One region of the Microbacterium sp. R1 genome, then DNA from elsewhere that is predicted to be linked to it. Evidence: predicted binding sites of a transcription regulator. Region 1 holds the regulator's gene; each other region holds the start of a gene.
What was found. The regulator HrcA, encoded in region 1, represses chaperone genes, less so after heat shock. The targets are predictions, from matches to a motif close to TTNGCACTCGNNNNNNNCGAGTGCNAA.
Positions count from the first base shown of each region.

Region 2: a site for HrcA is predicted at 1,392-1,418, ahead of groES (co-chaperone GroES). Genes of this name have one in related genera too.
Region 3: a site for HrcA is predicted at 1,321-1,347, ahead of groL (chaperonin GroEL). Genes of this name have one in related genera too.

Region 1 is NZ_JADDUD010000001.1:2,177,170-2,180,444, reverse strand. It holds gene ILP86_RS10715 (carboxylesterase/lipase family protein) at 1-869, opposite strand, end outside; gene hrcA (heat-inducible transcriptional repressor HrcA) at 973-2,004, shown strand; gene dnaJ (molecular chaperone DnaJ) at 2,041-3,156, shown strand; gene ILP86_RS10700 (16S rRNA (uracil(1498)-N(3))-methyltransferase) at 3,159-3,275, shown strand, end outside.
Region 2 is NZ_JADDUD010000003.1:228,568-231,842, reverse strand. It holds gene rarD (EamA family transporter RarD) at 1-827, opposite strand, end outside; gene groES (co-chaperone GroES) at 1,010-1,306, opposite strand; gene ILP86_RS14940 (class I SAM-dependent methyltransferase) at 1,471-2,670, shown strand; gene ILP86_RS14935 (hypothetical protein) at 2,678-3,275, opposite strand, start outside.
Region 3 is NZ_JADDUD010000001.1:989,473-992,747, reverse strand. It holds gene groL (chaperonin GroEL) at 1-1,284, opposite strand, end outside; gene ILP86_RS05080 (LytR C-terminal domain-containing protein) at 1,409-1,975, opposite strand; gene ILP86_RS05075 (DUF3263 domain-containing protein) at 2,057-2,314, opposite strand; gene ILP86_RS05070 (DUF2332 domain-containing protein) at 2,324-3,275, opposite strand, start outside.

The DNA of each region.
Region 1 (3,275 bases):
TCGCGAAGCACCTCGTGCGGTGACCGGGGAAGGCTCTCGGGGTCGATCGCCAACTGGAACGCCGGAGCCCCGCCGAGGGGAGACGATCCGGCGGATTGAGCTTTCCGTGCGTCCAACAGCTTCTCGGGCGTCAGAGCGGCGAAAGAGACGCGGTCGGCTCGTACTCCGAGTCGCTTCGCGAGTCGAGCCGTCACACGTCCGGCCTTCTTCGGAGTCTGCGCCTGGAGTGGTCCGGACTCGATGATGGCGCGACTGACGAGTGCGCGGGAGTCCGCCCGAGCGAGGAGTCCGGCGACGATGGCTCCACCGGCGGACTCGCCCATCGCCGTTATCCGTGTCGGGTCGCCGCCGAGAGCGGCGACCTCACGGTGCACCCACTCGAGGGCCGCAGCCGCATCGCGCAGGCCGAGGTTCCGTGGGGCGCCCTCCAAGACGGAGAACCCCTCCGAGCCGAGTCGGTAGTTGATCGACACGAAGACGATTCCCGCCTGCGCGAAGACCGCGCCGTCATAGAGCGGAAGAGCGGCGGTGCCGCGTTCGAGCGCGCCGCCGTGGATCCAGAGCAGCACGGGGGCGCCGGAGGCGTCGGACGGAGCCCAGACGTTCGCCGTGAGGATGTCGTCTCCGTCGATCCGCACCGAGCCGAGCAGCTCGCCGATGGCGCCCGCATACGGAACCTGAGGCGGAGTGGGGCCGAACTCCAGTGCGTCGCGCACGCCGTCCCAGGTCGCGACAGGCTGCGGCTCGCGGAACCTGTGCTCGCCGAACGGCGCCATGGCATACGGGATGCCGAGGTAGCGGACGATCCCCGCCTCCTCGACGCCACGAACGATGCCGGTCGACAGCGTGGCATGCGGGGAGGAGGTCATGAGCGTCATCCTAGAGTCGTCGGTCCGCGGTACGGAGAACCCGCAGCTGCACGGGGTAGGATTGGCACTCTGAACGTCCGAGTGCCAGCGGAAGGGAAGGGCGATGGTCACAGAGCGAGGGCTGCAGGTTCTCCGCGCGATCGTGCAGGACTACGTCGAGACCCACGAACCCGTCGGCAGCCGGTCGATCGTCGACAGGCATTCCTTCGGCGTCTCGGCCGCCACGATCCGAAACGACATGGCGCTGCTCGAGGATGAAGAGCTGATCACCGCTCCGCACACCTCGTCGGGAAGGGTTCCCACAGACAAGGGCTACCGCGTCTTCGTGAATCATCTCGCCCAGTTGCGCCCGCTCTCTTCGGCACAGCGCTCGGCGATCGAGTCGTTCCTGGGCGAACCGGCCGATCTCGACGACCTGATGGTGCGCACGGTGCGGGTGCTGACGCAGCTGACGGGTCAGGTCGCGCTCGCACAGTATCCGTCGTTCGCGCGTGCGCACGTGACGCATGTCGAACTGGTGGCCCTGGCACCGAACCGGCTGCTGATCGTGCTGGTCACCGATGCCGGCGGCGTGTCACAGCGGATCGCCCCCCTGCCGGAGATCATCGACGAGTCCGACCTCGCGGTGCTGCGTGCACGCCTGTCGTCGTTGATCACCGGACAGGGCATCGGTGAGGCATCCGACCGTCTTCAGCTGCTGCTCGGGGCGGAGGACAAGCCTCAGGACGCGGTGCTCCGCACGCTCGCCGGCGTCGTCGTCGACGAGCTCGGCAGCTTCCGTCAGGAACGTCTGGTGATGGCGGGGGCGGCCACCCTCGCGCGTCGGGAACAGGACTTCCGCGGGAGCATCCATCCGCTTCTCGAGGCGATCGAGGAGCAGGTGACGCTGCTGCGACTGATGAGCGAGATGGTGACCGACGAGCACGGTCTCGCGGCCAGCATCGGCACAGAGAACGCCCCCTTCGGCCTCGGTGAGGCGTCGATCGTGGCCAGCAACTACGCCGCCCCCAGCGGCACGGCGCGAGTCGGCGTGATGGGGCCGACGCGCATGGACTACCCGAGCAATCTCGCCGCAGCGCGGGCCGTGGCCCGTTACCTGTCGCGGATGCTCGACGAAGACGAGGCCGGCCGCTGACGCGGTCGCCACGAGAACACACGCAGAAAGGCGATTGTGGCGGACCACTATGAGGTTCTCGGGGTGTCCCGGGACGCTTCCACCGATGAGATCAAGAAGGCGTACCGACGCCTTGCCCGGCAGCTGCACCCGGATGTGAACCCCGGGGACGACGCTGCGGAGAAGTTCAAGCTCGTCACCCATGCGTACGACGTCCTCAGCGACGACGAGTCACGCCGCCGCTACGACATGGGCGGCGGAGACGGCGCCGCGGGGAACTTCGGCGGCTTCGGCGGTTTCGGCGACATCTTCGAGACGTTCTTCGGTGCTTCTCAAGGGGGAGGGCGCGGTGCGCGTCCGCGGTCGCGTCGGGAGCGGGGCCAGGACGCCCTCGTCCGGGTCACGCTCGACCTCGGCGACGTCGTGTTCGGGGCGCATCGGGACATCGAGGTCGACACCGCCGTGCTGTGCGAGACGTGTCAGGGGTCGTGCTGTCAGGAGGGTACCTCGCCGGTCACGTGCGACATCTGTGGCGGCTCCGGCCACGTGCAGCGTCAGGTGCGCAGCCTGCTCGGCAACGTGGTCACCTCTCAGCCCTGCGGCACCTGCGAGGGCTACGGCACGACCATCCCGTATCCCTGCGGCACCTGCGGGGGGCAGGGTCGCGTGCGTTCGCGCAGAACGGTGTCGCTCGACATCCCCGCCGGTGTCGAGACGGGGCTCCGCCTGCAGCTTCCCGGTTCCGGTGAGGTCGGCAAGGCGGGCGGACCGAACGGTGACCTGTACGTCGAGGTGACCGTCAACCCGCACGCGGCGTTCAGCCGCGAGGGAGACGACCTGCTCGCGACCCTCGAGGTGTCGATGACCGACGCGATCCTCGGTACCGAGACCAAGATCCAGGCACTCGACGGCGAGGTCGACCTCGAGATCCGTCCCGGAGTGCAGTCCGGTGACGTGCTCACGATCAAGGGACGGGGAATCACCCCGCTCCGCGGCACGCAGCGCGGCGATCTGCGGGTCGGCGTCCAGGTGCTGACCCCGACTCGGCTGGACTCCGCGCAGCGTGCGCTGATCGAGGACTTCGCGAAGAAGGCGAAGTCCCCGGAGCCCCAGCTCGCCCAGTTCCAGCAGGGACTCTTCTCCAAGCTCCGCGACCGCTTCCGCAGCCACTGATCATGGCACTGCACTTCCTCGTCGAATCGTCGACGGATGCCCGAGTCGACGACCTGGTGTCGTTGACCGGAGCCGAAGCCAAGCACGCGGCCGTCGTCCGTCGTCTTCGCGTCGGCGAG
Region 2 (3,275 bases), on a different contig from region 1:
CAGCGCTCGGCCGGCATCGGCTCGTGCAGCACCAGGACCCCGATGAGGAACTGCATGACGGGGGTGATGAACTGGATCATGCCGATCACCGTGAGGTTGATGCGTCGGGTTCCCGCGGCGAAGAGCAGCAGCGGAACGGCCGTGGCGACACCGGCGAAGGCCAGCAGCAACGCGTGCGCCCACCCGTTCGCGCCCATCGTGATGCCCGACGTGAGCGCGACGATGATCAGCTGCGCCACCGCGATGGGGATCAGCCAGAACGACTCCAGAGTCAGGCCGCTGATCGCATCGACCGCAGGGCCGATCTTCTTCTTGATGAGCCCGTACACGCCGAAGGACGCGGTCAGCGACAGCGCGATCCACGGGAACTGCCGGTAGGCGACGACGATCACGATGACGGCGATCGCCGCGATGGCGATGGCTGCCCACTGCAGTCGGCGGATGCGCTCCTTCAGCACGAAGACACCCAGCAGCACGGTCGTGATCGGGTTGATGAAGTACCCCAGGCTCGTCTCGACGACGTTGCCGCTGAGCGTTCCGATCAGGAACACCTGCCAGTTCACATAGATCAGCAGACCCGCCAGCGCGGTCAACCCCAGCAGCTTCGGCTGGCGGATGATGACGCCGAAGGCCACCCAACCGCGCGTGACGGTGAGCAGCAGGACGCAGAAGACGAAGGAGAGCAGCACCCGCCAGGCCACGACCTCCCACGGACCCGTCGGAACGAGGAGGAGGAAGTAGAGGGGAAGCACGCCCCAGAGGAGGTACGCCCCTCCGGCGTAGGCGACTCCGGCGGTCTGCGTGGCGCGGGTCGTCTCTGGGGTCACCGCACAACCCTATGCCCGCGGCGAGGATGCGGACCGCGACGGCTGAGCCTCCCGGCGGAGTTTGGCAGGAAAGGGATGCACGCTGGCGGACGCAGAAGGGGGCCCGGATGCGAGACGCATCCGGGCCCCCTTCGAGGACCTCACCCTGCCCCTCATGAGAGGCGGGGAACAGGTTCAGCAGATCAGCGGACGACGACCGCCAGGACGTCGCGAGCCGACAGGACGAGGAACTCGTCTGCGCCGAACTTCACCTCGGTGCCGCCGTACTTGCTGTAGAGCACGCGGTCGCCGACGGCGACGTCGAGCGGAACACGGTTGCCGTTGTCGTCGATGCGGCCGGGGCCGACCGCCACGACCTCGCCCTCCTGGGGCTTCTCCTTGGCGGTGTCGGGGATGACCAGGCCACTCGCGGTGGTCTGCTCGGCCTCGACCTGCTTGATGACGATGCGGTCCTCGAGCGGCTTGATGGAAACCGACACGGTCTACCTCTTCTTTCTTGACGCTGACACGAAAGACTTGTTCGCACTCTCAACCCGAGAGTGCTAATCCAGTCTAGGCGCTCGGCTGGCACTCACGCAATGCGAGTGCCAGTGAGCGACGCGGTTCGACTCGAGGCGCGGCCGATTAGGCTGAGACCGTGGAGATGTCCGAGCTGCGCGCCCTGCTCACCCCCGAAGGTCTCGAGCTTCTCGACACGACCGGTCCCATCGAGTCGACCACCGAGGTCGCGCGAGCGGTGTCGCGGCTGCGTGCGGCCGGCCACTCCCCCGACCTCGTGTCCGCCGTCGTCGGGCAGGCGCACCTGCGGTCGAGGGCAGCGACGAAGTTCGGCCCCTTCGCCGCCCGCATGCTCTTCACCAGGGCCGGCCTCGAGCAGGCGACGCGGCTCGGTGTCGCGGCACGGCACGCCCAGCGCATCCGTCAGTCGGGCTTCACCCGTGTAGCCGACCTCGGCTGCGGTATCGGCGGCGATGCGCTCGCCTTCGCCGGAGCCGGACTCCAAGTGCACGCCGTCGACGCCGACGAGGTCACCTCCGCCATCGCGGCATACAACCTGGCGCCGTTCGGCGACGACGCCGCGGTGCGGCACGAGACGGCGGAGGAAGCCCTCTCCAGACTGGACGACGGGGACGCGGTCTGGATGGACCCGGCCAGACGCACCTCCGGGCACAGCGAGACCAGGCGTGTCTCCGCCGACGACTACTCCCCCTCCCTGGACTGGGCGTTCGATGTGGCCGCACGTCGCCCGACCGGCATCAAGCTCGGACCGGCTCACGACCGCGACGCACTGCCCGCCGATGCCGAGGCGCAGTGGGTGAGCGCCGACGGCAGCGTGGTCGAACTCGTCGTGTGGAGCGGATCCCTCGCCCGAGAAGGAGTGCGCCGCGCGGCACTGGTGATCCGCGGCGAGCGCTCGCACGAGCTCATGGCTGCGGCCGACACCGCCGATGAGCCCGTGCGCGAGCTCGGCGCCTTCCTGCACGAGCCGGACGGGGCGGTGATCCGCGCGCGGCTGATCGGAGAGGTCGCCCGCAGTCTCGACGCCGGCATGCTCGACGAACACATCGCCTATCTGACATCCGACGCAGCCCTGACCAGTCCGTTCGTGCAGTCCTTCCGCGTCAGGGAGACGCTTCCGGCGAGCCCCAAGGCGATCAACGCCGCGCTCAAGGCGAACGATGTCGGACGCCTGGAGATCAAGAAACGCGGAGTGGATGTCGATCCCGCCGCCTTCCGGAAGAAGCTCACGCTGCGCGGAGACCAGGACGCGACGCTGATCCTCGTCCGTATCGGCGACCAGCGCCGCGCGATCCTCGCCGACCGGGTGCCCGCGGCGAGCTGACGTCCGCTCAGCCGTCCGGATCGCGGCCCGGCGGTTCGACCACGATGGGGTCACCGGGTGGGGCCTCGACCCGGACGATCTCGCCCGGGCCTCCCTTCCCCGGCGATGCCTCGGTGATGACGAGGTAGGGCGTCTGCCACCTCGTGAACCTCGCCGCGAGAGTCGAGGTGCCGATGAGCGCACCGTCTCCGCCGTCGACGCGGTCGATCCGCGTTTCGAGACCGGACTCGACGGCGGCGGTGGAGGCGGCGCAGGTCATCGCATCGACCGCATCGACGATGAGGCACTTCTCGACGGTGCCCAGATCCGACACGCGGTCCCCGGTCCACACCGGCAAGGTGCGGAAGGAACCGACGATCTCGAGGGACGAGACGAACCCCTCGCCGGCCAGCTCCTCCGCGCGTGACCGCTCCGCACCCGCGAACTGCGACGGTGAAGAAGACGTCATCGGCCAGCGTTCCAGGGTGACGATCGGCTCCCCCGTCGTCGAGAGGAGCATCGAGGCGCTCACCGCCTCCACTCCGCGAGGGGTGTCACCGCTGTCCTCCATGGGGACCGGGATCGTCGCGCTCAGGCCGCGCCCGATGCTGTCGACCGGGAGGCAG
Region 3 (3,275 bases), 1.2 Mb from region 1:
GAGAGCGTCGAGGGCCTTGGTGCCCGACTGGATGAGCGCGACGCCACCACCGGGGACGATGCCCTCCTCGACGGCTGCCTTCGCGTTGCGGACGGCGTCCTCGATGCGGTGCTTGCGCTCCTTGAGCTCGACCTCGGTCGCGGCACCGGCCTTGATGACCGCCACGCCACCGGCGAGCTTCGCCAGGCGCTCCTGGAGCTTCTCACGGTCGTAGTCGCTGTCGGTGTTCTCGATCTCGCGACGGATCTGCGTGACGCGACCCTCGATCTGGTCGGCCTCGCCCGCACCCTCGACGATCGTGGTCTCGTCCTTGGTGACGATGACCTTGCGCGCACGACCCAGCAGGTCGAGCGTGGCGTTCTCGAGCTTGAGGCCCACCTCTTCGGTGATGACCTGGCCACCCGTGAGGATCGCGATGTCCTGCAGCTGCGCCTTGCGGCGGTCGCCGAAGCCCGGAGCCTTGACGGCGACCGACTTGAAGATGCCCTTGAGCTTGTTCAGCACGAGCGTCGCGAGAGCCTCGCCCTCGACGTCCTCGGCGATGATGACGAGCTCCTTGCCGTCCTGGATCACCTTGTCGACGATCGGCAGCAGGTCCTTGATGTTGGAGACCTTCTGGTTCGCGATGAGGATGTACGGGTCCTCGAAGACCGCTTCCTGGCGCTCCGGGTCCGTGACGAAGTAGGGGTTCAGGTAGCCCTTGTCGAAGCGCATGCCCTCGGTGAGCTCGAGCTCGGTACCGAACGTCTGCGACTCCTCGACGGTGACGACGCCCTCCTTGCCGACCTTGTCGATCGCCTCGGCGATCAGTTCGCCGATGGCGGGGTCAGCGGCGGAGATCGAAGCCGTGGCGGCGATCTGCTCCTTCGAGTCGATCTCCTTGGCGCTGGCGAGCAGCTCCTCGGTGATCGCAGCGACGGCCTTCTCGATGCCGCGCTTGAGCGAGATGGGGTCGGCGCCGGCTGCGACGTTGCGCAGACCCTCGCGGACCAGCGCCTGAGCGAGGACCGTGGCGGTCGTGGTGCCGTCACCCGCGACGTCGTCGGTCTTCTTGGCGACCTCCTTGACGAGCTCCGCACCGATCTTCTCGTACGGGTCGTCCAGCTCGATCTCCTTGGCGATGGAGACGCCGTCGTTGGTGATGGTGGGGGCGCCCCACTTCTTCTCGAGAACGACGTTGCGGCCGCGCGGGCCGAGGGTGACCTTGACCGCGTCGGCGAGGATGTTCAGGCCGCGCTCGAGGCCGCGGCGGGCCTCCTCATCGAAAGCAATGATCTTTGCCATGAGTTTTTTCGTCCCTCCTGGACGTAGACGTTGGGTTTAGCACTCAGAGTGAGAGAGTGCTAACGCCATTCTGGCACTCGACACCTTCGAGTGCAAGCCGCCGGAGGTACGGCACCGGCCGAGGTCAGGGGGTGGGCGTCTCGCCGGCTGAGCTCGATCGATCGAGGCCGATGACCACTGTGAACTGCTTGTTGCCCTCCTCGGTCTGACCCGAGTAGTAGTCGCTCTGCTGCACGGCCGCTCCACCGAGCACGTTCGCCAGTCCGATCGCCGCGAGTTCGTCCTCGTCGTTGACGTAGAACACGGTCGTGGTGGCGAAGTCCTGGCTGGAGCTGTCACCGGCGAAGACGTTCTCCGACGCCCACCCGTTGTTGATGAGCAGGTCGCGCATCTGGGTGTCGAGCCCTTCCTCCGGCGTGCCGTTGAGGATCATCACGGAGATGGAGGTGTCCACCACGCCCGTCTCCACCGGGGTGGGAACGGCGCTGGGAGCGGCCTCGGGGAAGAGCGAGATGCGTCCCATGACCACGAGCGATCCGAAGATGCCGGCGATGATGAGCACCAGAGCGGCGACGAAGGACCACAGCAGCACGACCCAGCCGTTCATCCCCGGAGCTTCGGCGCGATGCGCTCCCACCCGTCCGGTGGAACGGGGAACGTCATCGAAGCGATCGCGGGAGGGCTTGGACACTCCTCGATGCTAGCGGCACCTTCCTGGCAATCCGTTCTCCGGCGCGGCACTGCTCGTTCCGAGAGCCTTCCTCGAGTCGCTTCAGCCGACGAAGCCCGGTATCCGAGCCGACCTCTGCCTGGCGCGTGAATCCCTGATCCGGCGCAATCTCCGCACCAGCATGGGGTCGTATTCCAGGGCGGCCTCCGACTCGATCAGGCGTCCGAGGAGCTGGTAGTAGCGGGCGGCGCTCATCCCGAGCTGAGCTCGGATGACCTCTTCCTTGGCCGATCCATGGCGTGGCCAAGCGACCTCCAGGGCGAGGATCGTGCGGTCGCGCTCCGTGAGATCTCCGAGCATGAGTCCAGGTTAGGACGCATCAGACAGCGAAGCCGTTCGCCACTCCCACCAGCCCCCGAGCGGATCTGCGGCCGCGCGCACCCGTCCGTCGAGCGCCACCACGAATCCCGGCCAGTCGTCGCCTTCGACCGGCGGCTCCCAGACATCGAGGGCACCGGGCGGATCGATCGTGACCCACCGGGCGTCCAGAGCGGAGATGCGCGCGACCAGCGCCTCCCTCCGGGCCCTCGGGATATGGACCAGCACACCCGGCGTGGTGACGACCAGGGTCGCCCCGCTCGGCGCCGCCGCGGCGAGCGCATCGATCTCCTCGAGGGCATCGCCGGCGACGATCAGCGGCGGATCCGATGCCGCGATTTCGAGCGCGGCATCGATGCGCTCCTCCCGCCCCTCCTCTCCCGGCCACACGAGCCCACGCAGCCAGCGCCGATCCCGTTCATCCGCCGCATCGAGGGGCGCGAGGTCGACGCCCGCCCGCCAGACCACGTCCGGCATCCGCAGCGGAGGCAGCGCGCCCGAGACCCGGCTCTCCAGCACGACGGTCGAGGGTCCGTCAAGAGGATCGAGGGCGCTCCTGACCGATCCATCCGCCGCGATGAAGCGATACGAATAGCGGTCCGGGTACAGGCACAACCCCGCCGACGCTCCGACCTCGAGCAGCGCGATCGGTCCGGCTATCTCCGACAGCACGGGCAGTAGCGCCGCGAGGCGGAGGGGCTCATTGGTCTGGAGGCTGCGGTTCGCGCACTCGGCGACCACCGCGTCGGCGTTGCGGAGCACGAAGTCCCTCCACTGCGGGTACCCGACGAGTCCGGAGCCGAGCATGCGCGTCACGGCGAACACGAGGGGCGGCTGCCGACGATTCTCCGGGATCCGCTGGAGGATGCCCTTGAGCTCGTCGTCGTCCGCCACACCGGCGGCCCATTCGGCGTAGAGGGCGCTGCGTCCGGGCGCCTCGTCG